One region of the Cytobacillus sp. MT66 genome, then DNA from elsewhere that is predicted to be linked to it. Evidence: riboswitches for the same ligand, from Rfam matches in the RefSeq annotation. Region 1 holds a riboswitch; each other region holds the start of a gene.
The links. A riboswitch is a leader RNA that binds a small molecule or an ion and turns the genes downstream of it on or off. The one in region 1 is predicted to bind thiamine pyrophosphate.
Positions count from the first base shown of each region.

Region 2: another riboswitch for thiamine pyrophosphate. It lies ahead of thiC (phosphomethylpyrimidine synthase ThiC); the one in region 1 lies ahead of thiT (energy-coupled thiamine transporter ThiT).
Region 3: another riboswitch for thiamine pyrophosphate. It lies ahead of thiC (phosphomethylpyrimidine synthase ThiC); the one in region 1 lies ahead of thiT (energy-coupled thiamine transporter ThiT).

Region 1 covers NZ_JBXAFB010000001.1:169,125-180,943, forward strand. Annotated here, with positions in the region: gene AC1Q59_RS00775 (aminotransferase) at 1-174, shown strand, start outside; gene xsc (sulfoacetaldehyde acetyltransferase) at 237-2,006, shown strand; gene AC1Q59_RS00785 (APC family permease) at 2,146-3,633, shown strand; TPP riboswitch at 3,705-3,807, shown strand; gene thiT (energy-coupled thiamine transporter ThiT) at 3,873-4,472, shown strand; gene AC1Q59_RS00795 (hypothetical protein) at 4,591-4,815, shown strand; gene qoxD (cytochrome aa3 quinol oxidase subunit IV) at 4,856-5,155, opposite strand; gene qoxC (cytochrome aa3 quinol oxidase subunit III) at 5,156-5,761, opposite strand; gene qoxB (cytochrome aa3 quinol oxidase subunit I) at 5,751-7,727, opposite strand; gene qoxA (cytochrome aa3 quinol oxidase subunit II) at 7,717-8,700, opposite strand; gene AC1Q59_RS00820 (thermonuclease family protein) at 8,983-9,753, opposite strand; gene AC1Q59_RS00825 (YwzD family small protein) at 9,890-10,030, opposite strand; gene AC1Q59_RS00830 (hypothetical protein) at 10,252-10,380, shown strand; gene AC1Q59_RS00835 (beta-propeller domain-containing protein) at 10,558-11,819, shown strand, end outside.
Region 2 covers NZ_JBXAFB010000034.1:723-8,842, forward strand. Annotated here, with positions in the region: gene AC1Q59_RS24515 (sigma 54-interacting transcriptional regulator) at 80-166, shown strand; partial or broken gene AC1Q59_RS24520 (sigma 54-interacting transcriptional regulator) at 186-275, opposite strand; gene rarD (EamA family transporter RarD) at 478-1,410, shown strand; gene AC1Q59_RS24530 (OsmC family protein) at 1,975-2,427, opposite strand; gene thiC (phosphomethylpyrimidine synthase ThiC) at 3,016-4,800, opposite strand; TPP riboswitch at 4,947-5,061, opposite strand; gene AC1Q59_RS24540 (LysR substrate-binding domain-containing protein) at 5,697-6,587, opposite strand; gene AC1Q59_RS24545 (sulfite exporter TauE/SafE family protein) at 6,698-7,579, shown strand; gene AC1Q59_RS24550 (flavodoxin domain-containing protein) at 7,771-8,120, opposite strand, start outside.
Region 3 covers NZ_JBXAFB010000028.1:2,326-14,144, forward strand. Annotated here, with positions in the region: gene AC1Q59_RS24105 (DeoR family transcriptional regulator) at 1-547, shown strand, start outside; gene AC1Q59_RS24110 (SCO family protein) at 646-1,215, shown strand; gene AC1Q59_RS24115 (FixH family protein) at 1,251-2,021, shown strand; TPP riboswitch at 2,500-2,614, shown strand; gene thiC (phosphomethylpyrimidine synthase ThiC) at 2,756-4,540, shown strand; partial or broken gene AC1Q59_RS24125 (HU family DNA-binding protein) at 4,906-5,170, shown strand; partial or broken gene AC1Q59_RS24130 (NUDIX hydrolase) at 5,907-6,105, shown strand; gene AC1Q59_RS24135 (EAL domain-containing protein) at 6,537-9,632, shown strand; gene AC1Q59_RS24140 (spore germination protein) at 9,841-11,400, shown strand; gene AC1Q59_RS24145 (Ger(x)C family spore germination protein) at 11,421-11,819, shown strand, end outside.

The DNA.
Region 1 (11,819 bases):
GTAATGGGGAAAATTATCGGGCAATGCAAGGAAAAGGGGCTGATCATTGGCAGAAACGGTGATACTGTTCCTGGATACGGCAATGTCCTCATAATTGCACCGCCGCTTGTCTCGACTGAAGAAGATCTAAAGTTTGTTGTAGAAACGGTTACCTCCGTGATTCAGGCATTATAAGCAAAATTAATAAAATAAAAAACTTATTAATCTATATAAATAGGAAAGGGACGTGTTAAACCATGGCAAAAGCTGAAAAGGAACTAACTGCGCTGAAAACAAAGAAAATGAGAATGACTCCAAGTGAGGCAATTGTAGAAACACTTGTCGCAGAAGGGGTTACACATATTTCAGGAATTTTAGGATCAGCATTTATGGATATGCTCGATCTATTGCCAACGGCAGGGATCCGATTCATTGGTGTCAGACATGAACAAAGTGCAGCCCATATGGAAGATGCCTATGCAAGAGTGGGCGGTATTGCTGGCGTAGTCATCGGACAGAACGGACCTGGGATTACTAATATGGTCACATCCGTTGCTGCAGCAAATCAAGCGCATACACCAATGGTCGTCATTTCCCCATCTGCGGGAACGCCAACTGTTGGTTGGGATGGCTTTCAAGAGGCTGATCAGGTCTCAATCTTTAAAGCGATTACAAAGGAAACAGTAAGGGTCACACATCCAAGCCGTGTAGCCGATTGTCTAAGAACAGCCTTTCGTATTGCTTATGCTGAGCGTGGACCAGTTCTTTTTGACATTCCTAGAGACTATTTCTATGGAGAATTAGAAGATTATATCCTTGAGCCGCATCAATACCGTGTTGATAATCGCGGATGTGGATCACTCGAATTAATCGATAAAGCGGTTGATTTGATTGCATCCGCAAAAAATCCTGTAATCATCTCAGGAAGAGGGGTTGTTGATTCTGATGGAATTGATACGGTGAAGGAAATTGCCGATTATTTAACCATTCCTGCAGCGGTTTCTTACATGCATAACGATGCGTTCCCGGCAAATCATCCGCTAGCAGTTGGTCCAATCGGCTATATGGGATCAAAAGCTGCCATGAATACTCTAAAAGATGCAGATGTTGTTCTTGCTATTGGTACGCGCTTATCCGTGTTCGGCACGCTGCCATGCTATGATATTGACTACTTCCCAAAGAATGCGAAAATCATTCAGGTGGATATTAATCCGCGAAATATTGCCAGAACCCATCCTGTTGAAGTTGGAATTATCGGTGATGCAAAAGCAGCGTCAGATGAAATTCTAAAACGTCTAAAAGAAAAAGTGCCGAATGCCATGCCAAAACAGGAAAAACTGCGCAAGGTTGCAGAAGAAAAGGCAAACTGGGAGAAGGAGCTAATTGATTTGGCCATGGTAGAAGGAACCCCAATTAATCCTCGCCGCGCACTTTTAGAGCTTACGAGAGTATTGCCGGAAAATACCATTGTTACTACTGATATCGGGAACGTCTCTTCTACTGCAAATGCCTATTTAAAATTTAATCAGGGCCGCAAACATATCGCTGCGTTAACTTTCGGAAATACAGGATTTGCCTACCCTTCTGCATTAGGAGCAAAACTTGCAAGTCCAGATAGCCCGGTAGTAGCCATTGTTGGCGACGGTGCATGGGGGATGAGCTTACATGAAGTAAGTACTGCGGTTGAAGAGAATATCCCTGTTGTTGCATGTGTATTTAATAATAATGCATGGTGTGCGGAAAAGAAAAACCAAGTAGATTTTTATAATAATCGTTTTGTCGGCGCAGATATTCAGAACCCGGATTTTGCTGAAGTTGCAAGATCAATGGGAGCAGTCGGAATAAATGTTGATAAAGCAGAGGATGTTGGTCCTGCTATTAAGCAAGCAATTGAATCAAACAAACCTACCGTTATTAATATTCAAGTTGATGGAACCCAGCTGGCACCTCCATTTAGAAAAGATGCACTGAAGATGCCTACTAGATTATTGCCAAAGTATAGCCATCTAGATCACAAAAACTGGTAATAGACACTACCTAGAAGGAGCTTCGTCAATGAACAAAGCTCCTTCTTTTTATATAACCGCCCTAAGGTTCGTAAAGCGCCTGAAGTGGAAATCAACGGGCTAAGTCTAGACAATAAATTAATATACTAGGAGGGGAAAGATGCAAAAGAGGGCTGAACTGCAGAAAACTTTCAAACCGCATTGGGTATGGGCAATCGCTCTGGGGTCTGCCATTGGCTGGGGCTGTTTCATATTGCCAACAGAATGGCTTGGAAAAGCAGGTCCACTTGGAACAATCATAGGCTTATCAATTGGTGCAGTATTAATGATGGTGATCGCTGTAAGCTATGGGGTATTAATTGAAAAATATCCTGTTTCAGGCGGAGAATTCGCTTATGCTTACCTGGGATTTGGAAGAGATCATGCATTCATTTGCGGGTGGTTTTTGACCCTTGCCTATATTTGTATTGTTGCTTTAAATGCCTCAGCACTTTCATTACTGGGAAAGTTTCTTCTCCCGTCTTTTACAGATGTTGTTCCTTTATATGAAATTGGCGGGTGGCAGGTTTATCTGGGGGAAGTACTGATTGCATCGTTCGCTTTAGTTATTTTTGCTTATTTAAACATTAAAGGGGCCTCATTATCCGGTAATTTGCAATTTATTTTTTGCTTAGTTCTTGTCGGAGGTGTTTTACTTTTAACATTAAGCATGCTCCTGAATCCTGCATCCAGTTTAGATAATCTGCAGCCTTTATTTAGACCAGATATCCCAGCCTTATCGGGAATTATTGCCATTATAGCCATTGCTCCTTGGGCTTATATAGGATTTGACAATATTCCTCAAGCAGCCGAAGAATTTAATTTCCCTCCAAAAAAGGCGTTTCGGTTAATTATCTACTCTCTAATTGTGGCTTGTCTGCTTTATTGCTTCATGATTATTGCAACAGCAGTAGCAATGCCTTGGCAGCAGCTGGTAGCTGGAAATCCTGCTTGGGGAACTGGTGATGTAGTTTCAGATACGCTTGGATTGATCGGGGTGCTGTTGCTGGCATTATCCTTATTAATGGGGGTTTTTACAGGTCTAAATGGGTTTTATGTCTCATCAAGCCGCTTGCTTTTTGCAATGGGTCGGGCAAAAGTCCTTCCAGATGCATTTACTAACCTTCATCCTAAGTATGGTACGCCGCACGTCGGTGTCATTTTTACTTGCTTATTCTGTTTAGTAGCGCCATGGTTTGGCCGGCCCGTTTTATTATGGATTGTTGACATGTCTGCCACGGGTGTAACAATAGCCTATTTCTATACATCCCTTACAGCATATAAGGAATTTAAATGGAGCGCTAATAGCAGGGGAGAAGCCAAGACTGTATCACCCATAAAGAAGCTCATTGCCTTAATTGGGGCACTAAGCGGTTTAGCTTTTCTTGGTTTGCTGCTGATCCCAGGTTCTCCATCTGCCTTAGGTATGCCATCACTAATTGCTCTGGCTGTATGGGTTATCTTAGGAACGGTCTTCTATATGTATAAAAGAAGGGAATACCATAAGATCTCTAAGGATTCACTAGATTACTATATTTTAGGAGATGCCTATACGAAAAATACATCTGGTGAGAATAATGGACCGCCATCAATCAATGTGGATGCCTAATCATGAATTGGCTCAATTTTACTTTACCTTGTAAGACAATTCATATATACTTTGGTTATTAATCATATAAGCGTAACCACAAGGGGAGCTAAGTGCTGAGAGTGAACAGATTTCTGTTCTGACCCTTCGAACCTGTTAGTTAATTCTAGCGAAGGAATGTGGATTTGAGTAGTGGATTATTCCTAAGTCTATCTATTCTCCCCTTGAGGTGACGATTCAAATGAAAGGGGAGATTTTTTATGAAGAAATTAAGTTTAATTGCATTAATTGAGGCTTCATTTTTTGCGGCGTTTGCGATTGTACTAGATCTTTTGCCTTCCATTAAACCAACGCCAAACATCTCGATTTCCATTGCCATGATTCCAATTTTTATTCTTGCCTTTCGCTGGGGATTTAGGGTAAGTTTTCTTTCAGGCCTATTATGGGGAATTCTTCAGATAGCCATGGGAGATGCTTGGATTGCAACACCTGTGCAAGCATTTATTGAGTATTTCATTGCTTTTGCATGTATTGGATTTGCGGGTCTATTATTTAATCAGATCCAAAAAGAAATTCGATTCGGGTCCAAAAAGAAGGCATTGGGGTGGATTACTGCAGCAGTATTTGCAGGAAGCTTTGCACGGTATTTCTGGCACTTCATTGCCGGCGTTATTTTCTTTGGCGAATATGCGCCAGAAGGGATGTCACCATTTGTATTTTCCCTAGCAGTAAATGGGGTTACGATGCTCGGAGCAGCTATTCTTTGCTCAATCGTTGCTGTTCTGCTTATTTCAACAGCTCCACGATTAATCATTAGAAACGATCCCACATTACTTATTGAACAGAAAAAAGTATCGTAAGCAATTTTTAAAATAGGCGTTTCCCTTTAAAAGGGAAGCGCTTTTTTTGTAAATTTATCATTAAATATTGACAATTCTGTGAACAAAGTTAGAATATTCTTAAAAGGAGTTGAGAAGAATGAGACAAATCAGTGAGTTATTATTAATAAAAAAGATCACAGTTGTTTGTATAATGTTAAGCATAATGGGAATTTTAACGAGTCTGTTCGTAAGTGGACTGATAGGAGACTATACTTTTGCCATCGCATTTGGATTATTAATTTCATCCATTATTGTTTTCGGTATCATTCTTTTCATTAATGTTATGGAGGAAATGACAGACGGAAGCCAAGGCTATAGATAAAAAAAGAAATCGGCTTATTAGCCGATTTCTTTCATTAATATTAGTGCATGTGTCCTGAACTCATGACCCAAATAGATCCAACAACAATAACCACTGCCATGAACACACCGTACGCAATATTAACGACATTGGTCTTGCCGTCTTCACCTTCACGCAGGTGCATAAACATGAATAACTGGATGCCAGCTTGAAAAACGGCTAGGGTACCGATGATCCACATGATAACTTTGAATGATAAATCTGTTTTTAAGGCAATTCCAGCTGCAGAGAAGGTTAGAATGAGAGAAAAGATAAAACCAACCACATGGCTGACTGGAAAGCCCTTCATTTGTTTTTCCATTTATCCCACCAACCCTTTTAAATAAACAAATGTGAAAATAAAGATCCAAACTACATCAAGGAAATGCCAGTACAGTCCGATAATAAAAGTTTTTCTTGCCGTTACTGGTGTCAAGCCTCTTTTTAAAAGCTGAATAATTACCATCGTTGCCCAGCCGATACCTAAGGTAACGTGGGCACCATGGGTGCCAAGTAAAACAAATAGGCTGGAAAGGAAAGCACTGGTTTGCATTGTCGCCCCTTCATGGACATAGTGAATGAACTCATTAATTTCCATGAATAAAAAGCCGCCCCCGAGAAGCAATGTCACTACAAACCAGGCTATAAGGCCTTTTAGATTGTGCCGGCGCATTTCAAATATCGCCAGACCCATTGTAAAGCTGCTAGTTAGCAAGAGGACCGTTTGAATCATGACATCCTTGATCACAATAATATCCTGGTGGGTAGGTCCGCCAGCATAACGCTGGTAAAGGACCCCATATACTCCAAAGAGTGTTGCGAACAATATGATCTCCGCACCAAGGAAAATCCAGAAGCCGAGAATATTCATCCGGTCTTGCTCTCTTTGATATTCAAGCGGCAAAGCTGTGTTTACATTAGCTGACATGATCGTGCACCTCACCCTCAACATTTCGCCATGATTTTTCTATGCTCTTAATTTCATTAACTTTTACATGATAACCATCATCATAATCAAATGAACGGATAATTAATCCGGAAATAATGCCGATACCGGCAATTGCAGCGGCAATATGCCACTCAAACACAAGGAAGAATCCCGCAATACCGAATACGGCGCCCATGAAAATCGGAAGTCCTGAATTGCTTGGCATATGAATTTCTTCTATTTCACTTTCCTTCAAAGTTAGACCTTGATGCTCTTTTTTCATATGCCAGAAAGCATCAAGCCTGTTTACCTCTGGAAGTTTAGCAAAGTTATAGTATTGAACTGGTGAAGCTGTAGACCATTCAAGTGTTCTTGCATCCCATGGATCACTGGAAATATTGCGGTCAGCATGGCGAATACTCCAATAAATGTTATAACAAAACGCAGCGAACCCTAAGGCTAGAATCGCAGCACCAATCGCTGATAAACCAAATAATGGAGCAAAGCCAGACTCAGCTGAGTAGGTGTAAGCTCGGCGAACAGCCCCATCTAGGCCAAGGAAGAACATTGGGAAAAATGTAAGGTTAAAACCAATCACAAATAACCAGAAATGCCATTTTCCGATCTTTTCGTTTAGCATAAATCCAAACATTTTTGGCCACCAGTAATATATGCCGGCAAATACCGCAAATACAACTCCAGGAATGATTGTGTAATGGAAGTGGGCGACAAGGAATAGCGTATTATGGTACTGGAAATCCGCTGCCCCCATTCCAAGCATGACACCAGTTACACCGCCGATGAGGAAGCATGGGATAAAAGCAAGCGCCCATAGCATTGGCGTTGTCATCTTAATGCGGCCTTTTCTCATGGTGAAAAGCCAGTTAAATATTTTTATTCCTGTTGGTACCGCAATTAACATGGTTGAAATTGAGAAAATCGAGTTAACTGTAGGTCCTGAACCCATTGTGAAAAAGTGGTGGACCCATACCAGCATACTTAGAATTGCAATAGATACAATTGAAACAATCATAGATTTATAGCCATAAAGAGATTTCCGCGAAAAAGTCGAGATGACTTCAGAATATATACCAAAGGCTGGGAGAATCAAGATATATACCTCTGGATGTCCCCATAGCCAGAAAAGGTTGGCCCATAACATATCCAATCCGCCGCCGGATAGAGTGAAGAAGTGTGTACCGTATAGGCGGTCAGTTGTCATAAGGGCAAGTGCGACTGTAAAGATAGGGAAGGCTGCCACAATGATTATGGAAGTTATGAAACCAGTCCATGTAAACATTGGCATTTTCATTAAGGTCATACCTTTTGTTCTCATTTTCAAAATCGTCACGATAAAGTTAATTCCCGAAATCAGGGTACCGATTCCGGCAATCTGCAGCGCAACCGCATAATAGTTATTCGCAATACTTGGACTGAACTCTTTTCCAGCAAGCGGGAAGTAGGAAGTCCAGCCAGCATCCGGAGATCCTCCGACAACAAATGAAATATTAAACAGCATAGCACCACTAAAGAATAGCCAAAAGCTTAGTGCGTTTAACTGCGGGAAGGCCACATCTCTTGCGCCAATTTGCAGTGGAATGACAACGTTCATGATTCCAATCAGCATTGGCATGGCCATAAAGATAATCATAATAACCCCGTGGGTTGTAAAAACTTCATTATAATGCTGGGCATTTAAAAATTCCATTTCCGGTCTGGCGGTTTGGGCCTTCATGAGTAAGCCGTCGACACCGCCGCGGAAAAACATGAGTACACCAGCAATAATATACATAACACCAATTTTTTTGTGGTCAACTGTTGTAAGCCATTCTGTCCAAAGCCATTTCCATTTTTTTAAATAGGTGATCCCGGCAATAACTCCAACCATCGTTAGTACAATAGCAATCTGTGAACCTAGTATAAGCGGGTCGCCAGTAATTAAGATTTCATCCCATTTAATGTTCATCATGTTCACCCCCATGATTTGTGTGTGCATTTGCTTCTAGCTGATTCGTATTTTCTTCTGATTTATTTTTATAATTATCATTTTCTTCAAAGATCTTTCCTTGGTAACCATGACCCCTGTAGCTTTCAGGATTTGTATATGTTTTTGAATTAGGATCAGCATGGTTCACCCATTCAAGATGAGTATTAGAGAAGGTTTTTCGTCCTAAAACAGTTGGCTGAAGCAAATCCTCGTACTCTTCTTCAGTTAATTTAGGGGCACGGCTCTGTGCTTCCTCAACCCACTCATCAAACTCTTCTTGTGTTTGCGCTAAAACCTCAAATTCCATATCTGCATAGCCGCGGCCATTAAAGTTTGTGTTTTTTCCTTGATAGGAGCCTGGGTTGTCAGCAACCAGATACATGTCAGTCTCCATTTTACCCATTGTATATTTTTGACCGCCTAAAGCAGGGACCCAAAATGATTGCATCGTTCCTGCAGATGTTAATTTAAACAAAACTGGGCGGTCTTCAGGGATATTGACATAATTAACAGTTTCAATTCCTTCTTCAGGATAACTGAATATCCATTTCCAGTCCGCTGATGTTACATGGACAATGAGGGGTTCCTTATTCTCATACCCTTTTGGAACCTTATCCAAATCATATAAAGTGGTGACAGTTGGAATTGTTAGTGCAATAACGATTAAAAAGGGAATTGCCGTCCAGGTGATCTCAAGCCAAATGCTTCCATGTTCCTCTGGGGGTTCATAATTCATATTTTCCTTTTTTTCACGATACTTCCACACAATTGTGATAAATAGGACCATAACGACGACAACTACAATAAGCATCCAAACTAGAGACCAGTTAATCAGATCTGTAATGCTTCTGGCAGCCGGACCCTGCGGCTGAAAAACTACCAAATCACAGCCGCTCAATACGCTTGCAGTAAAAAGGGCCATTAGAGGCAGCAATAACTTTTTTAACTTCATAAGATTCCAGCTCCTTATAGAGTAATACCATTAATTCTTTAAAAGAAAATCTTGTTAAATGTATTTCCACTGTGATGATGATGATAACATGGGGGACGAGGTTTTGTTGTGACGAAAAATCGAAGTAAAAAAATGTAAATCAGAATTTTTTCGGGGGGACAGGCACACCCCTTGATACACGTGGTTTTTCGGCGATAATTAAAATTTGAACACTTTTTGAACAATTATTTTCAAAAAGTAAATAAAAAAAAGACATCTTAAAAAGATGTCTTTTCGCTATTTTTATCTTTTGCTGACTTTTCTTCTAAATATAAAGATAGAAAGTCCTATGAAAACGAGCCAAATAAAGATACCTGAAGGAGATACAGCCTGATCCTTGTCCAATTCTTCATGCTGGCTGACTTCTTCAATTTTTTTCTTCAGCTCTTCATTTTTCAGTACTTCCTCAGCAAGGGGAGGTTCTGCCGGGACACTTGCTGCATCATCTTCGGTATCCATTTGTTCATCCAAGCCTTCCGTGCTGCCAGGTGTTTCTATATCAGCATACATGCCTTTTGATAGCTTCTTTGCATCGGCCATCGCCTCGATGATTTGATCTTCGTATAAATAATCATCATAATCATAGAAGTCCTCGACCAAACCCGCTCTTGTCACTTCTTCTTGAAGAAGTTTATCGTCTACCCATACCCAGGCCAAGAGGCGATTATATTTATCAAAAAGAGTGCTGCCATCTGTCTCAATCGTTAGTGATCCAGATTTTAAATAAGAGCACGTAAAGACGCTTGCTTCCATGCCGAATGGTTCTGTTTCATTCGTACTTTCTGGCGTATCAATATATAAGAAGCGAATCTTATATGTTTGTCCATTAATTTTAAAATAGGCAGTATCCCCATCCACACACCGAACTAGTTCAGCTGGGTATTTTTCACCAAGGACCAGGGATTCATCGGGAGTAGTAGAGGCTTTCTCACTGGCTGCAGGTGATAGGGCTGGAAAAGCGCTAAATATCAAACAGCCAATCAAAAGGATATAGACCCGTTTTATTTTATACAATTTTATGTACCTCCTGTAACCTTATACGGTAATCTATATTACCATATAACTGCTATTTCTCGCCACTTTTTACAATTTTCTAACAAATATATGCGCTAGAAATCAAAAAATGAAACAGGAGCTGCACCTCCATGCTTCATTTTTTGATGATGGGCTCTAGCTGGTGAATGAGCTCTTTCAGGAGCTCTTGAACGGTTATTTGGTGTTCATTTTGTCCTTTATTTAAAGCCTGCTGTAAAACCTTAGCAAATTCATAGGATTTTACTTGCCGGTTCATCCATTAACACCTTCTATTATATTAATGTCATCAGACTCAAGGATAAAAATCATTACAGTATATTAACCGTCAACTTTAATTGTGACTTAAAGCCTGGGGGCATTTGCTGAATCTTTTATAAAGAAATATTTTTTTAGTTTACTACCCCCAAAAACAGGGAACTAAACATCGAATGATCTTGTAAATATTTGAATGTATTTTTCAAAAAGGAGATCTGATGTATGCGTTTAATTCCTACCGATATTGACAAACTCTTGGAAGCGACAGAAGAAATGGCGGATGATAATTTAGGGTATATGATCAGACAAATTGAAATTGACAAATTACTTGAGCTCACACAGGATTGGTAAAAATACAATATCACAAAAAATCCACTCGCATGAGTGGATTTTTTGTTTAAACACATATACTGGAAATAACTGATAACAATTGTAACAATTGGAACCCCCTTTGCGTCAAAGTCATTAAAGGGGTGATGTTTTATCAAGAAAAAATGGTTTTTGTTTGGCGGGGTCCTGTTCATTATCATGACCTTGATCACAATGATAACTTTCAAACCGTCTTATTCCGCAGTGACAGATTCTGGAATAACTGAAGCAGGGGATATCGCAAGCATTGAATCTAAGGAAGCTTTAAATGCTTACTTTCTTAAAAGATTAAAAGAAGAAGAAAAGAGGATGAAACAATCTATCTGGAAGGAATCCGCTGCAGCAAGTGAAGAATCTTCAAAGGCTGATACCGGCAGTTCACAAGATTTTTCAAATACGAATGTTCAGGTTGAGGGGATCGATGAGGGGGATACCGTAAAAACAGACGGTACACATATCTTCCAAGTGAAGGATGGCAAGCTGCAATTGATACGTGCTGTCCCGGCCAGCGAAATGACACTAGATGCACTCATTACGTATGATCCATCATTCTCGCCGACTCAGCTTTTTTTGCATAAAAATTCTTTAATTGTCATGGGCCATAGCTATGAAAAAATGACCAATACAACCCACGGCAAAGGAAAAGACATAGGGATTGCGCCTATCCATGAAACAACCAAGGCGATTATATATGATGTCAAAGATAAGAAGAATCCAAAAAAACTAAGGGAAATTGATATAGAAGGTACATTGGTCTCTTCTAGGCTTATGGACGGCAAAGTATATCTCATTGCCAATAAATATCCCGATATTTGGCTTCTTAAGGAGAATGCTGAAATAGACCTTCGACCGCGTTATTATGATTCCCAGCAGGGAGCGCAGGCTCAGGCAGCTGATTACAAGGATATTCAGTATTTTCCGCAGTCGCAAGAAACTAATTTTACAAACATTGCTGTTATTGATCTAGAGAATCCGAATACAAAAATGCAGGTTACAGCATTTGTAGGCAGCGGCGATCAATTATATATGTCTAAGGAAAATCTTTATCTTGCCGTCAATAAATTTGTTCCTTGGATGATCGAAACATCCAGGTCCAGTAAGCCGCAAACAACGGTCTATAAATTTTCAATCAACGGTATGAAAGTTGATTTTCACAGTTCAAGTGACATTAAGGGAACAATATTAAACCAATTCTCAATGGACGAGTACAAGGGATACTTTCGCATCGCTACAACAGATGGCTTTGTTTGGGATGAAGATCGGCCGTCAGCAAATAATCTATATATTCTGGATGAAAACCTCGATGAAGTTGGCAAGCTTGAGAATTTAGCGAGAGGGGAGCGGATCTATTCTGCCCGCTTTATGAATGACAGGATCTATATTGTCACATTTAGAGAAACAGACCCGCTGTTTGTTATAGA
Region 2 (8,120 bases), on a different contig from region 1:
CATCTCCAATTGCATAAAGTGATGAACAACATTTTGTAGTTCACGTATATTACCTACCCAATGATTAGGAAGATTTGAGATGGCTAATGAGGGAACGATATTTCTTAATGAGATAGGTGACTTTTCTCTTCATCTCCAGGTGGTTTATTTGCGTTTGAACCTGTAAAAGCCCCTTTTATGTGTGCAAAAAGCTCATTTTCCAACAGCGATTCAGGTATAGCTGCGCAATTGATGGCGATGAATGGCCCGTCTTTTTCATCAATTAGCGTTGATATTTTTCTATTTACGACCCAATTTAGTTCATTTCAAGGGTAAAGCTAAGACAAAAAGAAATGGAAAATGCGACAAAACCCTAAAGTGCATGCAATTGAGCCTGCACTTTTCGGTATTTTTCCGATATCAAAAAGGATTGATTAAAGCTTGTTCCTGCATCTATAATATATTTCGAGACTAGAAAGAATTGAGGGAAAAAGGCTTATGAATCAAAGTGAAGTCAAAAAAGGTGCTATATATGCGGGCTTTTCCTATTTTATATGGGGTTTGCTGCCAATTTACTGGAAGTTTATTCAGCATGTCAGCGCAGAAGAGATATTAGCGAACCGAATTATTTGGTCATTCTTCTTTATGGCTGCAATTCTATTAATCACAAAAAAGTGGGGATTATTTAAAGAGACCATTCAAGGGTTTCGAACACATAAAAAGTTGATGGCAGCCTTAATAGTGGCTTCCTTATTAATAAGCGGCAACTGGTATATTTATATATGGGCAGTTAATAATGATCATATGGTTGAGGCAAGCCTTGGGTACTACATTAACCCGCTTGTAAGTGTTTTGCTTGGAATGATTGTTTTTAGAGAAAAATTGTCAGTATCGCAATATGTTTCGTTTGCTCTTGCCTTATTAGGTGTTTTGATTCTAACAATTTCATACGGCCTTTTTCCTTGGGTATCAATTATTCTAGCACTTAGTTTTGGTTTGTATGGCTTAGCAAAAAAAAAGATCAAGTTAGATGCAGATATAGGTTTAGCCCTTGAGACTATGGCCGTCACACCTATTGCCTTTCTGTATATGGTCTTACTTTCTTATAAGGGGGTACAGTCCTTTTTAGCCGTATCTATTAATACGGATTTTCTGCTTATTGGTGCAGGGGCCGTGACAGCCATACCGCTTCTCTACTTTGCCAAAGGGGCTCAGAGAATTCCTTTATCAACACTGGGATTTATTCAATTTTTATCACCGACGATTACGTTAATTCTTGGAGTATTTGTTTACCATGAGACTTTTTCAAAAACCCACTTCATTTCATTTATGTTTATTTGGGTAGCGATCACATTATTTACCTTATCGAAAATGAAATACTTTACACATTATGAAGGAAAATATAAAAAGAGCAAAAGTCTAGGAGCATGATTCCAACTGCTTAAGTCAGGTCTTATCAGGCCAGTTGTTTTTATTCGCGTATTTTTAGATGCCGACTTTTAAATAATTAATATTGTGTACCTTTAGGTATATTCATATTTTGGTTTTGAAATATATAATAATAGATATTTATTGAAAAATATTATATTTAAAAATATAGATATTAAGCATATAGTTTAAAATTTACAACCAGCCTCTTAAATAAATTGATTTTAAAAATATAAAAGGGATCCTGCCAATAATGCATTTATTGGCAGGATCCCCATTATTACTTTTAATATTAAAATAATAAAATCTTAATTGAAATTATCTCACTTGGCTATTTAATTATTCTCCCCAGTTAGCAAGTTCATTCGCACCGTTTGCGATTTCTGCCATCGAACTGCTGGACTGTTGTGTAGTGGGCCTTCCGAATTGATCGGAATGTGGTAAAGGTACAGATTGCAATAAGTTATTCAGGAAGTAATGCTAGATTAGTGTATTTAACGAAGAGTGGCTGTCTAAATAGACAGCCACTTCATATAATGATCCTTTACAAAGGATAATCATACAACATTATTTAACAGGATTCTCAACAACTACATTTGTGGAAACAAGATTAACTAGATTTGCAATTGTATCGCCTACAGGGCAATGGGCTTCAATATATTCTTTATATTCTTCAATTTTTTCTTCAGGGGCTGTTGTTTCAATATGAAATGTATATCTTATTGTTTGAAACCCTGGCCGCACATCAGATTTACCAAGAAATCCGTCAATGTCAATATCTCCCTCTACCTCAACCCAAAAGTTTTGAAGAGCTATATCAAATTTTTTCGCATAGGTTCTTGCTACGATTGACTGGCATGCCCCTAGGGCAGAAAGAAGGAGTTCAACCGGACTCATTCCTTTATCTGAGCCCCCTAGGCTTTCCGGTTCATCGATAATTACCTTATGACTTCTTGCCTCAGCTTCTACTAACACGTTCTCTTTTAAAAAAGTTTTTGCTTTATATGTAGATATAGCCAATATAAATCTCTCCTTTTTCATCAGGTTTTAATATTTTTTAATTCCTAGTAATTATATGCGAATTAATATATTTATATTATCATAAAATTTTTATATATTCAACAATTTGATTTGCTTTGTTAAGCTTGTTTTAGATTCATTGATAAGTAATTTCCCAAACGAATTTTAAGGGTGAAAGTAATATAAAGAGCTATGTTGTAAAAATAGCTACCCCACTTAATAATAATTGACCGGTTATTTGGAGTAATAATAATACTTACCTGTTCCATTAACATGTGGATAAGTTAACTTTCCGTATGTAATAAAATAATTTTATTGATCGAAGCGGCATTAATTCTATTGGAATGTCTTTTATATATAACGTTAAACAACCTTGCCTCAACTAAAAAATTAAGGCAAGGTTTCTTATGGGATCTCTTAGCTTTATTTCTTATGAAGCTTTTTAATTACTAATAATATAATATAAAACATTTTTTTAATTACACTTGATACCTTTTTCATAATGTTGATTTCCTTTAAAATTATGATGAGTTGATTAATTTCCTCTTCTATTTTATCGACCTTTACCCTAATAACCCCCTAATAAAGTTACTGATATATGTTACCACCAGATTTCTTAAACTGCTCAGCTTTTTCCTTCATACCTATTTCAATAGCTTCCTTCGTTTCAATTTTCTTTTCTTTTGCAAAGTTACGAATATCTTGTGAGATTCTCATACTGCAGAATTTAGGTCCGCACATAGAACAGAAATGTGCTGTTTTAGCACCTTCAGCAGGTAGCGTTTCATCGTGATATTCGATTGCACGTTCAGGATCTAAAGATAAATTAAACTGATCCCTCCAACGGAATTCAAAACGAGCTTTTGATAAAGCATCATCTCTTTTGTGTGCTCCTGGATGTCCTTTTGCCAAATCAGCAGCATGTGCAGCAATTTTATAAGTGACAACCCCTACACGAACATCATCTCTATTCGGCAAACCTAAATGTTCTTTTGGCGTTACATAACAAAGCATTGCCGTCCCATACCAACCAATCATTGCAGCTCCTATAGCAGATGTAATGTGATCATAACCAGGAGCAATATCAGTCGTAAGAGGCCCAAGTGTGTAAAATGGCGCTTCCTGACAAACTTCCAGTTGTTTATCCATGTTTTCTTTAATTAGGTGCATCGGTACGTGCCCTGGTCCTTCAATCATCACCTGTACATCATGCTTCCAAGCAATTTTTGTCAACTCACCAAGTGTCTCTAATTCTGCAAACTGTGCTTCATCGTTCGCATCTGCAATAGACCCAGGACGTAAGCCATCCCCTAAAGAGAATGCAACATCATAGGATTTCATGATTTCACAGATTTCTTCAAAGTGAGTGTATAAAAAGCTTTCTTTGTGGTGGTATAGACACCATTGTGCCATGATAGACCCACCACGAGAGACAATACCTGTTAAACGTTTAGCTGTTAACGGGACATACCGCAAAAGAACACCAGCATGAATGGTGAAGTAATCAACACCTTGCTCTGCTTGTTCAATTAGGGTATCACGGTAAACCTCCCAGGTAAGATCTTCAGCAACACCATTTACTTTCTCAAGTGCCTGATAAATGGGGACAGTACCGACAGGAACCGGTGAGTTCCGAATGATCCATTCCCGTGTTGTATGGATATTTTTCCCTGTCGATAAATCCATAATATTATCAGCACCCCAGCGTGTCGCCCAGGTCATTTTTTCAACCTCTTCTTCGATAGAAGATGAAACAGCAGAATTACCAATATTTGCATTAATTTTCACATGAAAGTTACGGCCTATGATCATGGGCTCTGATTCTGGATGGTTGATATTTGAGGGAATAATCGCTCGCCCCTTTGCAACTTCATCCCGTACGAATTCAGGTTTCATATTTTCTCTAATTGCGATAAATTCCATTTCGGGAGTGATAATTCCCTTTCTTGCATAATGAAGTTGTGTCACATTTTTTCCTTTTTTGGCCCGTAACGGTTTTCGCTTTAAACTAGGAAACGCATGACGGTTGGCGCGAGGATCCTTTTCATCTTTATAACCATTATCCGCTGGTGTCATTTCACGGCCATCATATTCCTCAACATCGCCGCGTTCTTGAATCCATGAACGGCGAAGGGCAGGAAGACCCTTAGTAATATCGACAGAATAATCAGGGTCTGTATATGGTCCGCTGGTGTCATACACACGCACTGGAGGATTTTCTTCTTCTCCAAACGTACCTGTTGTCGGGCTTAACTTGATTTCACGCATTGGAACTTTAATGTCCGGTCTAGAACCTGTTACATATACTTTTTCACTTCCGGAAAAATTAGACATGATGGAAATACTTTGATCGTTTAATGAGGATGTTGACATTGACATAATAAATCTCTCCTTTTATGAATATAAGGACAAGATAAAGAACACAACAAGTGGAGAGCTTATTAAAGCTTATGAAGTACATAAAAAAGCCGGTGTCCAATAAATAATTGGACCCGGCTATATGTATACAGAAGTAGTGTGACTATAATGACTAACTTCCCCACGCTGGTATGAACCAGATCAGGTCCCAAGAGTCAAGAAACTTCAACGTGTTTCTTTCTCAGCCCAACTTATTGGACTCCCCTAGTTATTTCTATTCTATTTGATTTTAATATACATGAAACTGCGTTAAAATAAAAGGAAAATTTATAAAATGAGAAAAATTCACTGAATTTAATTAAACGAGAAACCACCGCCCAAAGGTGGAGGATTACTATGAGTAATTGATAATCTACTGTTCATTTAAGCTTCTTTTAAAGGCTAATTTCTTACCCAGTGCCTTTAGTGTAAAAGATTTCTGGCCGGGTCTATATGTAGCTCTGGGACATCGGGCTCAACAGGTGATGAATATACTTAAAAAAATTGATAGCCCGTTACATAATCCCATCCACTATCTGAATACATCTCTATCTGTTCTAGTGTAATTCTCCTTTTTAAGGATACATCTATTCTGTACCTAAATTTTCGCTTCACCTTAGATAAAATAATCACGGAACTAATTTCAAAAAGTTTAAAGGAATTATGGTTAGATACAACCACTGCAAACTGAAGAATGTTATTTACCATTTTTATTGGAATTGCTCATTTTAAAAGGGATTTGACCTCTAAAATGGATCAAGGGCGGAATCACATTTTCCAGATGCTCCCCGTTATAAAAACTAAAATACTATGGGTACCTTAACAAACAGAAGTCCAATCCTCAGAAATCCCACCTTTTCCCCTACTTTTCTTTAAAAAGGATTACTTTTTATTATATTCAGGAACCCTTCGATATTGGGAGATAATTCTTTATCTTTATTACGGCTACAAAGATATACAGGGCGTTTTATTTCAATACCTTTAACCTTAACTCTCCCCAATTCCTTACGCTTCAAGTGTTCTTGTACTGCCAGTGAAGGTGCTAGCATTGTTCCATACCCAGCTATAACAGCACGGACAGATTCATTTAAACCATGAAATTGCAACCCTATGCGTGGAACCGTAACTCCATGAACCTTGCACAAAGAAAAAAGAACTTCCCTTGTAGAACTTCCTTCCTCTCTTAATAAAAATGGTTCTTGGACCAAATCAGATAGTAATACCTCTTTTCCATTGTATTTATGGTTTTTCGGGACAATAAACCAAAATTCTACGTCCATTAAGTGATGGAGGTTTAATTCTGTTTGTTTCCACTTTTCTTTTACTACAAAAGCAATATCAGCTTTATAGCGAAGTAATTTTTCGAGTACTTCATTTGAATTACCACTAAATAAATCTACATTTACCAAAGGTGATTCATTTTTAAACTTGGCCAGCCATGAGGGTAACAAAAAATTAGCTGGTAAATAAGTTGATGCTATTTGTAAATTTTCTAGCTCTCCATTCCTTAATTGATTCAATTTATTTTCTATGTCTTTTTCCATATCAAATAAACGTTCGGCTTGTTTAAATAAAAATTGACCCGAGTTGGTCAGTTTGATCCCTCTTCCTTCTGCCTCGATTAACTTCAATCCTGTTTCTTTTTCTAGATTTCGTATTTGAATGGTTACGGCTGGCTGACTTAGGGAAAGAACTCTTGCAGCCTCAGTAACGCTCTTTATGGACGCCACAGTAGTAAAAATCCGAAGAGAATGAAGGTTCAATGATTTAGCCTCCCATAAATTTTTTTTATAAAAATATTTAAAACATATATTAGACTTATCAATATTTATTTTATACTCTTTCTGTAAGGAATGGTAAAGGGGATTACTTAATGAATACATCTATCATTAAAGAAGAATTCCAACAGCATAGTAAACAAAAAAGTCAAAGCAAAATATATATGATTTTCTTTCTCTCATCTATGTCATTAATTGGCATTGGAACAGGGATTTGGGGAATAAAAGGAGGAAGCTTTCATCCTTTTGTTTTAATTTTTATTGGGTTAGGTGCCTCTTTCATGGGAACGTTAGCTGGAGGAGCTGGGCTAATTACGGTTCCAGGCATGATGTTAACCGGTATTCCAATTCAAACTAGTATTGCTACTAACAAGTTCTCCTCCGGTATAGCTGCACTTTCAAGTGTATTTTATCTAATCCGTCATAAGCAACTTACTGTAAAATCGATATTGAGAAATATATTAGTAGCACTTATAGGAGGGGTTGGTGGTTCATTACTAACGGCACATATAGACGAAAAAACAATGAATATTGTAGCATTCTTATTACTTTGTTTTGCATTAATCGTTACCCTGAAAAGTAAGGAGTGGGCAGCTAATATACAACTTGTTCATAAATCTCCTACCAATAAGTTGAGACTATATATCCCTTTATTTGTAGCTGCCTATGATGGGGGATTTGGGCCAGGCGCCTCCACATTTAGTATTCTTTATTATATGAAAAACAACCATACATATATGAAGGCTATCCAAATGACAAGGGTTTTAATTCTTGGAAGTTGCACCGGAGGGTTCATTGTATTTTATCAGACTGGATTTATCCATTGGTCTTATGCAATTCCTATGGCTATTGGTTCGATTATTGGTTCTCAAATAGGTCTTCTACTTTTACCTAAAATCCCTCAAAAAATAGCAAAGTACCTTTTACTCATAATTATCTGTCTCTTAATTATACAGATGATTTATAAATTAATTTAAATTGTATCTTCGTGCTCAACTTGGAATCCTAAAAAGCTCCATCATATAACGCATTCTTAATGGTATAGGGATAAGGTTACCCTTATTGATAAACAATGGACTGATCGAAAAAAATGACCAGTCCATGAATTTAATTTCTCGAACCATTATCCAGTAAGAACCGCAAGGACCATGAATATTATTATAGATATTTATACTTGTATTTTCTTATTACTAGCATGTTTTACAATTGATTCCACAAACAGCTGACAGCGATAAACATCTTGTTCTTGTGGCATCAGCTCGACTTTCAAAGTAGCAGTCAAGCTGGTGTGTGCGTAAAGCATATCCCGAAACCAATCGACGGCTCCACAATAGTTTGGGTAAAAACTATCTCCTGTTCCGAAAACTGCTGTTAACATATCTTTTCTATTAAGTGATTCAAACGCATGGTATAGTCGCCACATTTCCTTTGGGATCTCCCCATTTCCCCATGTGTAAGTACCTATTACGATTACATCATATTGAAGCAAATAAGATTCCTGAAACTCTTCGATCCGGT
Region 3 (11,819 bases), on a different contig from region 1:
TCAAACGAAAAAAACATTGAAAATTGGCGACCTAAGTAAACAATTTAACGTTTCAGAAATGACGATTTATCGGGATATTAAGCCTTTATTGGAAGAAGGCCTTATTTCCAAGACGTTTGGCGGCATTTCACTTGTTGAAAAGAATACCCATTCTTTATCGAGACAAAGTCATTGTATTTACTGTCAAAGACCAAATAATCCTAAAATGGCTTATCGATTAATCCTATCAGACGATAGGATTGAAACAGCTTGTTGTGCTCATTGTGGCCTGCTTAGACACCGCCAATTAGGTGAAGAAGTGCTACAGGCAATATGCCATGATTTTTTTATGCATACAACGATTAGCGCTCCATTAACTTGGTACGTTATCGATACCACTCTTAACGTTGCATGTTGTCAGCCCCAAGTATTGACATTTGAAAATCGAGAACATGCCGAAAAGTTTGTTAAAGGTTTTGGAGGAAAAATCTATGGATTACAGGATGCCATGGAAGTGATTTATCAGAAAATGCAAAGTCGTACGGGGTGCTGCAGCAAACATAGTTAATGAAGATTGCCGAAAGAGAGTAAGGAATATCTATAAGTAACAACCCGTACACAAATTCTTTCTCGTAGATCTAAGCAATTAGGAAGGAGGATATTATATTGAAATACTTAAAATCCTTGGTCATTGTTCTTACCCTTTTGTTAGTTGGGTGCGGCAGTGAAATTGAAACAAATATGTCCAAGCAAGTAAAGGAATTTGAATTTACAACACAGGATAATAACTCATTATCATCAGAAGACTTGAAAGGGAATTGGTGGATAGCCGATTTTATCTTTACAAATTGTGAAACCGTTTGCCTGCCAATGACATTCAACATGTCCAAACTTCAAGATAAGATGAAAGAGGAAAAATTAGATGCTCAGCTCATCTCGTTCACCGTCGACCCAGACCGTGATACCCCGGAGGTATTAAAAGAGTATGCGGAAGGGTATGAGGCTGATTTAAGCAATTGGACCTTTTTAACTGGTTATGATTTTAACACCATTAGAGACCTGTCGATAGACTCATTTCAATCCCTTTTGGCAGCGCCGCCTGCAGGAACTGACCAAGTAACACATGGAATTAGCTTCTTTTTAGTAAACCCAGAAGGGAAAATTATTAAATCTTACAGTGGGATAGAGGCTGAGGTAGTTGATGTTATCATAGATGACCTTAAAAAAGTTCTATAATAATGACGAATCTAAGAATAGATGGAGGAACTTAAATGAGAAGAAAAATTGGAATGCTGCTGCTAATTTTAGTTTTAGGCCTTTTATCTGCATGTGGTAACACAGATAAAAATGAGCAAAAGCAGGCATCTGAAGAACCAAAGATCATCGAAGTTGAATTTGTGCTTCCTGAAAAGGCAGAAGTAAATGAAAAGGTTAAACTTAAGGCCATTGTTAATTATGGTGAAGAAAAAGTGAAAGATGCCAAAGAAGTGAAATTTGAATACTGGGAAATGGGCAAGGAAGATGAAAGTACTACGATAGAAGCGAATAATAATGACGATGGAACATATACAGCTGAAGTAGCATTTGACCGTGATGGGGTTTATGAAATATATGCACACACAACAGCAAAAGATATGCACACCATGCCGAAAAAACAAATTACAATCGGTGAAGGCGCTACTGCTGCTCATGAGGAAGGGCACCAAGACCAAGCTGAAGGTCATGAACACGGCAGTCATGCCGAAGGATTTAGTATGCATTTTCTGAAGCCGGAAGATATCAAGATGAATCAACCAACTAATTTGACTGTAAACTTACAGATTGATCATGAACCGCTTGAAAATGCGAATGTCCGTTATGAGATCTATCATGAAAGTAATGCAGACAAGCATGATTGGGTAGAAACAGAAGAAGCTGATTCAGGCGAATACACTGGTTCTTATTCATTTAGAGAAGCTGGTATTTACATAATAACTATCCATGTGCAAAATGATGATCGCCTACATGAGCATGAGGAGCATACGGTTGAAATAATTAAATAATGGGTTTGCCAATTTTTATACCCTTCAAAAAGCCTTAGTGACAGGGTTCTTCTCTAGACCGCAAAGTAATCCTATAAGCTTGAAGATCGATCCTTATTTTTTATTTATTCAAGCTTTCTTTTATTGACCGCCCTGTAGATACACAGAGAATTTAACAGAAGAAGAGTTCTACCATTATAATTTGTACGGTAGAAAAAGGAATTAAATTTCATCCTAATATATGTGGACCCCCTCAAGTTATACATATAGTTAAAGGAGATTCTTTTAGACTTTCAACCTTTAAACTAAGGAATTTCGTTTCATTTTCTTCTTAAGTAAACCTTATTTCCCTCTCTTGTAAAAAATTAAAATGTTTATTGTTTAATTCATATTACCAATAGAACCAATTGCTGTCCGTCTCTTAATCAAATGGTTTTTATATTTTTTATTGGTCCTTTTATTTTACTTAAAACTCGTGTATACTAAAACCAAATTGAATAGAAATAACTAGGGGAGTCCAATAAGTTGGGCTGAGAGAGAAACACGTTAAAGTTTCTTGACCCTTTGGACCTGATCTAGCTCATACTAGCGTGGGGAAGTTAGAAAAAATAATCATGTATTAAATAAATTTCCACATACAAAGCCGGTCCATCCTTTTTGGATTCGGCTTTTTTTATTTAATTCATTTCTTTAATTCCTCTTTTATTGTCTAGATCTCGTCCTCTTTAATTATAAAAAAGGGAGAGATTTACTCTATGTCAAGAACTTCATTAAACGAAAAAAACATTTCCATCATGTCTAGTTTTTTAGGTAGTAAAAAAGTTTATGTTGAAGGCTCAAGACCCGATATCAAGGTACCAATGCGTGAAATTGAACTAAGTCCTACAACGGGCGCCTTTGGTGAAGAAGAAAATCTACCAGTTCGGGTCTATGATACAAGCGGACCTTATACGGATACTAAATATTCAGTTGATATTACAAAAGGTCTTCCTCCTCTTCGAAGCACATGGATTCATGAACGAGGGGATGTTGAGGAATATGAAGGTAGAGAAGTTAAGGCTGAAGACAATGGATATAAGGATGAGAATGACCCTCGAGCTAATCATAATGTGTTTCCGGGTTTAAAGCGTAAACCGTTACGTGCAAAAAAAGGTGGAAATGTTACACAGCTTCATTATGCAAGGAAGGGCATCATCACTCCTGAGATGGAATTTATCGCATTAAGGGAAAATATGAAACCTGAATTTGTACGCGAAGAAGTTGCAAGAGGTCGAGCAATTATCCCTTCTAATATCAACCATCCAGAGGCAGAGCCTATGATCATAGGACGTAATTTCCATGTTAAAATCAACGCAAATATTGGAAATTCTGCTGTTACATCCTCCATAGAAGAAGAGGTCGAAAAAATGACATGGGCCACTCGTTGGGGTGCTGATAATATTATGGACCTATCAACAGGTAAAAACATTCATACAACAAGGGAATGGATTATTCGCAATTCAGCTGTTCCTGTAGGAACCGTTCCTATCTATCAAGCACTTGAAAAAGTAAACGGTGTTGCCGAAGACCTTACATGGGAGGTTTACCGTGATACTTTGATTGAGCAAGCCGAGCAAGGCGTGGATTACTTCACCATTCATGCTGGTGTTCTTTTGCGATATGTTCCGTTAACTGCAAAACGTTTAACAGGTATTGTATCCAGGGGTGGATCTATTATGGCTCAATGGTGTCTTCACCACCACAAAGAAAACTTTTTATATACTCATTTTGAAGAAATCTGTGAGATTATGAAAACTTATGATGTTGCATTCTCTTTAGGAGATGGTCTACGTCCTGGTTCAATTGCTGACGCTAATGATGAAGCACAATTTGCGGAATTAGAAACTCTTGGTGAACTAACAAAAATTGCTTGGGCGCATGATGTACAGGTAATGGTTGAAGGTCCAGGTCACGTACCTATGCACCTTATTAAAGAAAACATGGACAAACAACTTGAGGTTTGTAAGGAAGCGCCTTTCTATACTCTAGGGCCACTTACAACTGACATAGCTCCTGGTTATGATCATATTACATCTGCGATAGGTGCAGCCATGATTGGTTGGTATGGTACAGCTATGCTATGTTATGTTACACCAAAAGAACATTTAGGTTTACCAAACCGAGATGATGTCCGTGAAGGTGTTATAACTTATAAAATAGCTGCACATGCTGCTGATTTAGCGAAAGGGCATCCAGGTGCACACAAAAGAGATGATGCCTTATCAAAAGCTCGTTTCGAATTTCGATGGAGAGATCAGTTTAATTTATCATTGGATCCTGAACGTGCTTTAGAATATCATGATGAGACGTTACCTGGAGAAGGTGCAAAAATAGCACATTTCTGCTCAATGTGTGGACCGAAATTTTGTAGCATGAGGATATCTCAAGATATTCGTAATTACGCGAAAGAAAATAAACTCGATACAAAAGAAGCAATAGAAAAAGGAATGAAGGAAAAAGCTGAAGAGTTTAAGGAATCTGGTGGTAAATTATATCAATAACTCTTGCTGTTAGGAGGTTTACGTTGAAGTTCCAAATAATTGAGGAGGAGATCAATCAATTAAAAACTCACCTTGCTTTTTTGGAGAAACGCTAAAAAGATTCAACAAAATTGTGACCATCATTTTAAAGGAAATCAATATTATGAAACATGTATCAAATGGTTTCCTTTAATATAAGCAAACTGTAAAAAAAAATGAGGGTGGACGCACTAAACAAACGGGCAAAATTCTTTAGTATTTACCATGTTCACAAGTCATGACACCCTCTCATGTGCCTTTAAGGTTGTTAATATTGATTAATGTTACTTTATTGGGCTATATTTTTCTTGTTACATAGTAAATTTAGAATATAGAGGTGTAAAAGAATGAATAAAACAGAATTAGTGAAAGTTGTATCAGCATAAGCTGAACTAACACAGAAGGATGCTTCAAAGGCAGTTGATGCCTTGTTTAATACGGTTTCAAACACACTTGCTGAAAGAGAAAAAAATCCATTAATTGGATTTCCGGACGTTTGAGGTACGGGAACGTTCAGGTAGAAATGGTCGAAACCGGTGAAGAAATAGAATTGCTACTTCTTTTAATTCCTGTTTTTAAGCCGGGCAAGAATTAAAAGAAGCTGTTAAATAATAATATATCTTAACAGTAAATACCTCTGGTATGTGTAAAAGGGATACAAAAATTAATTAATAATAGTTTGTTCACTAAGGGCGTGATTCATCAGCAAGAATTACGCTCTTTAGAAAAGGAAGCGATTCGATGCTCTAAGTTATTCAATAAACAATAGCAGGTTATAAGAACCCAATTAACTTTTTAATTATTAGTTGTAAAATATGAAATGAACTGGAAAATTGCAGATAGGTTACGCTATTTATTTAGGTCTGTGATGGAGGTCTACAACTTTTACAAATGTAAAAGGCACCTATTGACATAAAAGGTCCGAGGGAAAGGTTCAGCGTATTTGCTATGCGTTGAATCTTTCCTTTCGGCCTTTTTTTAATAATTAATGGAGCATTCCTGTTAGAAGCTTTTTCGGGGACTTGTACAAAAAGAGCCCTCTTGGTATGATACGGGGTGTCAAATCTGCAGAATTGACCCCTAATTTGTAACCAAGGAGACAAAACCAGAAAATAAGTGATCCATTGTGCATCGCGTAATTTTCAATCACTAATTTCCACATTATCCAGTAATGACCGCGTAGTATACCCATACATTGGAAGAGTTTCACATAATATAAAAATTTTGTTAGAAAACGTGTTTTGACACCCTACCAACGGGTAAACCGTTGATAAATCAATATTTATAGAGGGAGGTTTATTGTATGTAGAGAAATGATGAATTTAAAGCTGGTGTTCCTGTAATTATTATGAAAGAAGAGAATCAAGTTTTGTTACAGAAAATAGCAGATGTAGGGCTGTGGGGTATTCCTTTAGGACATATAGAAATAGGAGAAACAGTTTCTGAAGCATCTTAACCAATTTAGAAATAAAAATTAAAATGCTGATTGGTGTTTACTCTGCCCTAATTCACAAGTATTTACTTTATCAAATGACGGATTCGTATACTCTCTCCTCCTAAACTCAGTATCTCCTAAGGCTTCTTGTAATGTCATAGGCTCGCTTGTTAAACGGGATCCTTGTCCCAACAGCCTGAAACATGCTTATGCAAGTAGGGGGTGAACAGTTTAGTTAACGGGATCGAGTCCCAGGGGTGCGACGTTCTACCTCGACTACCGTAATCATATGACCAAATATAAAAAGGTTAACCAGAAAAATCGGGCTAACCTTATATTAGGAACGGGTGCTTTTAGTTGTAGAGTGAAAAATACCATTTCGCTAGGTACACTCTAAAAAAAAGATTAATAATGGATGAAAGTTCAAGGTGTTTTAAGAACATCGATGTATTATATTAAATTGGCCGTCGAAACAGGAATACCTATATAATATTAGTGAATAATTTAGTTCCTTTTTTAGGTCCTAACGAAAGGAGATCACCATTGAGTACTATATCCAATACAAAGGATATTTTAGAGCGAGTATCCGATGCATTTTATTCGTTAAATAATGAATTAAAATTTGAATATATAAATAATGTTACAGAAAAACTCTTACAAATTAAACAAGAAAATGCGATTGGGCAATATATTTATGATGTATTGTCACACAGTGACTTGCATAAATTTGTATTACGATATAAAAGGGCTTTGTCCGAACAAGTTCCTGTAGAGTTTGAAGAACTTTTTAATAATAGATGGTATGAAATAAGGGCATTTCCTTCTAAGGAAGGCTTGTCTGTACTTTTTAGAGATATTACAGAAAAAAAGAAAGAGTTTCAAAACATTAATTTCCTAGCTAATTACGATGTTATCACAGAATTACCGAACCGTTTTTATTTTAATAAATACTTAAAACGCAAGTTACAATCACAATCTATTGGTGGTTCATTTGCTGTTTTATTTATAGATATTAATAATTTTAAAAATGTAAATGATACATATGGTCATGGAGTAGGTGATTTGGTATTAAAACAAATCTCAAGACAAATTGAGAAAAAAATAAATCAATTTGGTTTCATAGCTCGTTACTATGGAGATGAATTTCTTATAACGTTGGAAAACCTTGATGATAATGAAATTTCATCTGTGATTGAACGAATATTTGAATCTTTTTCAAGTCCATTTTGTGTAAATGGGTTTGATATAAGAATTTCAATTAGCGTTGGGGTTAGCCAGTTTCCTAAGGATGGGCAAAGTGAAGAATTATTAATAAAACGTTCAGAAAATGCAATGTTTCAGGCAAAAAAAGAGGGTAGAAATAAATATAAGTTCTACTCCTTTGATGAGAGTGAAGGAAGAGTAGATGCTATAAAATTAGAGTTAGAGCTCCTCAAGGCGATAGAAAATAATCAGTTATTACTTCACTATCAACCTAAAATCAATTTAAATACGGGGAAAATTGTGGGTGTTGAGGCATTACTTCGTTGGGACCACCCAGAATGGGGAATGGTATCGCCAGAAACATTTATACCTATTGCTGAAGAGACAGGATTAATTTTACCTATTGGAGAATGGGTTTTAAATGCTGCCTGTAAACAAAATAAAAATTGGCAACAACAAGGTTTTTCAACAGTTGTTTCCGTCAATTTATCAGCTATTCAATTTAATCAGACAAATATTATTGATACCATTGAATCCATTCTTCAAAAAACAGGATTAGAACCACACTTTTTAGAAATTGAGATTACTGAAAGTATGACAGTTGATATTGACCGTACAATTTTAATGTTACAATATCTTAAAAAGATTGGAGTCCATGTTAGTATCGATGATTTTGGTACAGGTTTCAGTTCATTAAGTTATTTGAAAAATTTTCCTGTTGATACATTAAAAATCGACCGGTCTTTCGTTAAAGAACTTCGAAACAATCCAAATGATGAAACCATAGTTAAAACCATTATCTCAATGGCTCATAATTTGAATTTGATTGTAGTGGCAGAAGGAATAGAAACAAAAGAACAACTAGTTTTTCTACAACAACATTTATGTGATGAAGGACAAGGATATTTTTTAAGCAAGCCCTTAACAGCATCCCAATTAGAAGAAAAATGGTTTGAAATAGAAAAAATAGTTGAAGAACATGGAATCCCTAAAGATATAAATCAACAATTGTTATTGAAAGAATTATTGGAATCAGCCCAAAGAGAGTTACGCGATACGATTCGTTTGCAGCAAGGTATGATATTTAAGTATGAGAAAATTAATGAACGATTTATTCATACACAATGTGACGGGGAATTATTATACCGTCTTGGAATGACTCCTTCCCAAGTGATAGGAAAAGAGTTAAGTGATTTTCTTCCTTATACAACTGCCCTCGATAAAACTGCCTATTATAAGATGGCATGGCAAGGAGAAGAATTTGTTACTTATGAGGAAGAGCTAAATGGGATTTATTATCTTGCAACTTTACGGCCTATTAAAAAAGCGGGGAAAGTAGTACAAGTCATAGGCTCATGTATAGATATAACGAAAAGGAAAAAAGCAGAGAAAGCTTTGCAAGAAAGCGAAGCTAAATATCGGCTGATTTCTGAAAACATGACGGACATAATAATGCTATTGGATATAAATGGAATGATAAAGTATGCATCACCTTCCCTTGGAAAAGTAATGGGTAACCCATTAAAATCATATATAGGTAAAAGATCGTTTGATTTACTACATCCTGATGACAGGCAAAGCGTAATGATGGGATTTGAAAAAATAATAAATACTATGAATCCATTAAGGATGGAAGCTCGGTTTGTTAACGTTGATGGGAAGTCGTTATTAATTGAAGGACTAGGTACCCCAGTCCTTGGAGAAAATGGCGATCCAGAACATTTTATAGTAGTGGGGAGAGACATTACTGAAAAAAGGGAAATGGAAGAGCACCTCTCAAAATCAGAGAAATTATCAGTTGTGGGTCAACTAGCTGCAGGTATTGCACATGAAATTAGAAACCCTATAACTTCAATAAAAGGATTCATTCAACTTTTAGAGGAAGGAATCATGAAGAAAGAATTTTTCCAAGTAATTTCCAAGGAGTTAAAACAAGTTGAAGGAATTCTCGAGGAATTTATTAATCTTGCCAAACCAAAAGAAATTCAATTAAAAAAGGTTAATATTAGAACGATACTTAAAGAAGTTGAGACATTATTAAAACCAGAAGCAAATTTAAAAAATGTAGAAATTTTCCAAGAGTATAAACAAAATCTTCCTCAGATTATGAGTGATACCAACCAAATAAAACAAGTTTTCATTAATATAATTAAAAATAGCATTGAAGCAATTCCTAAAAATGGGTTTGTAGAAATTCAAGGCAGTATTGAAGGGAAAAATGTCCTGATAAAAATAATTGATAATGGAACTGGGATAAGTGAGGAGAGAGTTCAGAAATTAGGTGAGCCGTTCTATAGTAATAAAGAAAAAGGTACTGGTTTAGGTTTAATGATATGTTTTAGAATTATTCGGGAACATAACGGGTCAATAGAAGTAAAAAGTAAAGAAAATGAAGGTACTACGGTTGAAGTTAGGTTACCAATAAAAACTTGTTAATAGGAAGAAACCTAATGAAATAAACTATATACTAACTCAATCCCCATCCTGACAAAAAGCTGGGGATTATTTGCCTTTTACCATCATAAGGTTAAATAAAATGTCCTTTTCAGAAAATAGGGATTTCCGTATCTTGGAATGTATAAAATCAACCAGTATAATTCATCTCCTTTCTGGGAAACTATACCATGAGAGGAGATGACTGTTCATGAAATTACCTCTAAACTTAAGAAAAAGAAAAAAAGTTAGGCTTTCAGAAATGATTGATTCTTTTTCAAATGAAGAAACAGATAAATTAATAAGATCAGACCTTTCAGCCAATGAACGTTTTTTGCGAAATATTTTTCAACAATGTTCCGATGTTGTGTTTCGTGTTGTACCTATAAACGATAAAACAAAATTACTTTTTGTTTATATCGATGGTTTATGTGACACAAAACCTCTCGATGAGATTTTGTTAAATCCTGTTAGGACATCTGAAAAAAAATGTGAAGTATTTATATTTGAAGAATTTGTTGAAAATCAGCTTCGTGCGGTTGCTCAAATAAAATCAACCAAGAATGTAAATGAATTAATTAATGGTATATTAACGGCAAATGTCGCCATTCTAGTCGAGGGAGAAACAACTGCTTTACTTGCAGATTTAAAAGGTTTTGAAAAAAGGTCAATTGAAGAGCCTTCCTCCGAAACCGTCATACGTGGTCCTAGAGACGGGTTTACAGAAACATTACGTGTGAATACAAGCTTAATCCGAAGACGAATTAGGAGTCCTAGATTGAAGATAGAGTCATTTACAATTGGCAAACTTTCAAAAACGGATGTAGCAGTTGTATATATTGAAAAAATTGCAAGTGATTCTGTTATTGAGGAAGTACGAAAGAGACTCGAGTCGATTGAAATTGATGGAGTTATCGAGTCTGGTTATATTGAAGAGTTTGTTGAAGATTTTCCTTTTTCTCCATTTCCGCAAGTTCAAAACACCGAACGCCCTGATATCGTTTGCAGTAGTTTACTGGAAGGGAAAGTATCCATATTTGTGGACAATACTCCATTTGTTCTGATTGTTCCCATGACCTTTTGGTCGGGGTTGCAGGCCGCTGAAGACTACTATGAACGGTTTATTTATGTAACCTTTATTCGCTGGATTCGCTATATTTTATTTAATATTTCATTACTGCTTCCCTCTATATACGTTGCAGTAATAACTTTTCACCCACAGTTAATTCCAACAAATTTGTTAATAAGTATAGCATCTGCACGAGAGGATGTCCCATTTCCAGTGTTGCTTGAAGCATTTATGATGGAGCTGATGTTTGAAGCTTTACGTGAAGCTGGGATACGACTTCCAAAGACAATTGGTTCAGCTGTTAGTATTGTAGGAGCGCTTGTTATAGGGGAGGCTGCTGTACAAGCTGGTATTATTTCTGCTCCCATGGTTATTGTGGTAGCAGCCACAGGAATAGCCTCATTTGCTGTACCGCGATATAATTTTGGCACTGCATACAGACTCCTTCGCTTTCCTATACTTATCCTAGCAGGATTGTTTGGTCTTTATGGAGTTATTCTAGGAATGATTGCCATCCTTATTCATCTTGTTCATCTTCAATCCTTTGGGGTTCCCTATTTAAGTCCGATTGCCCCGCAAAACCCAAAATATCTAAAGGATGTTTTGGTACGAGCACCTAGATGGAGCATGCATCGCCGACCTATAAGGGTAGCTGGTCAAGATAAAACCCGTATTCCTGAAGGGCAGCGGACGAAAACCTGAAGGAAGGAACGAATGATGAGATGATCAAAAGATTAAAAATATGTCTTATTATGCCAGTTTGTATGTTTTTAACTACCGGATGCTGGGATGAAAGAGAAATTAACGATCAGGCGATCATATTGGGGTGGGGTTTCGACCAAAATGAAGATGGAGAATATATTGGCAGTGCTCAGATTGTTGTTCCTGGGGAAATTGGTGAGAAAAGTAGTGGTCAAGGCAAAGGATACATAGTTGAAACAGCGACGGGGAAAAGTCTTTTGGATGTAACTCAGAATTTGCAAAGAAAGCTCTCAAGGAAAGTTTTTCCAAGCCATCAGAAGGTTATTGTAATTGGGGAACGCTTAGCCAGAAACGGGATATCGAACATCCTTGATGTATACAGTCGAGAGCCTGAACTTCCCATACGAACGAACTTTTTT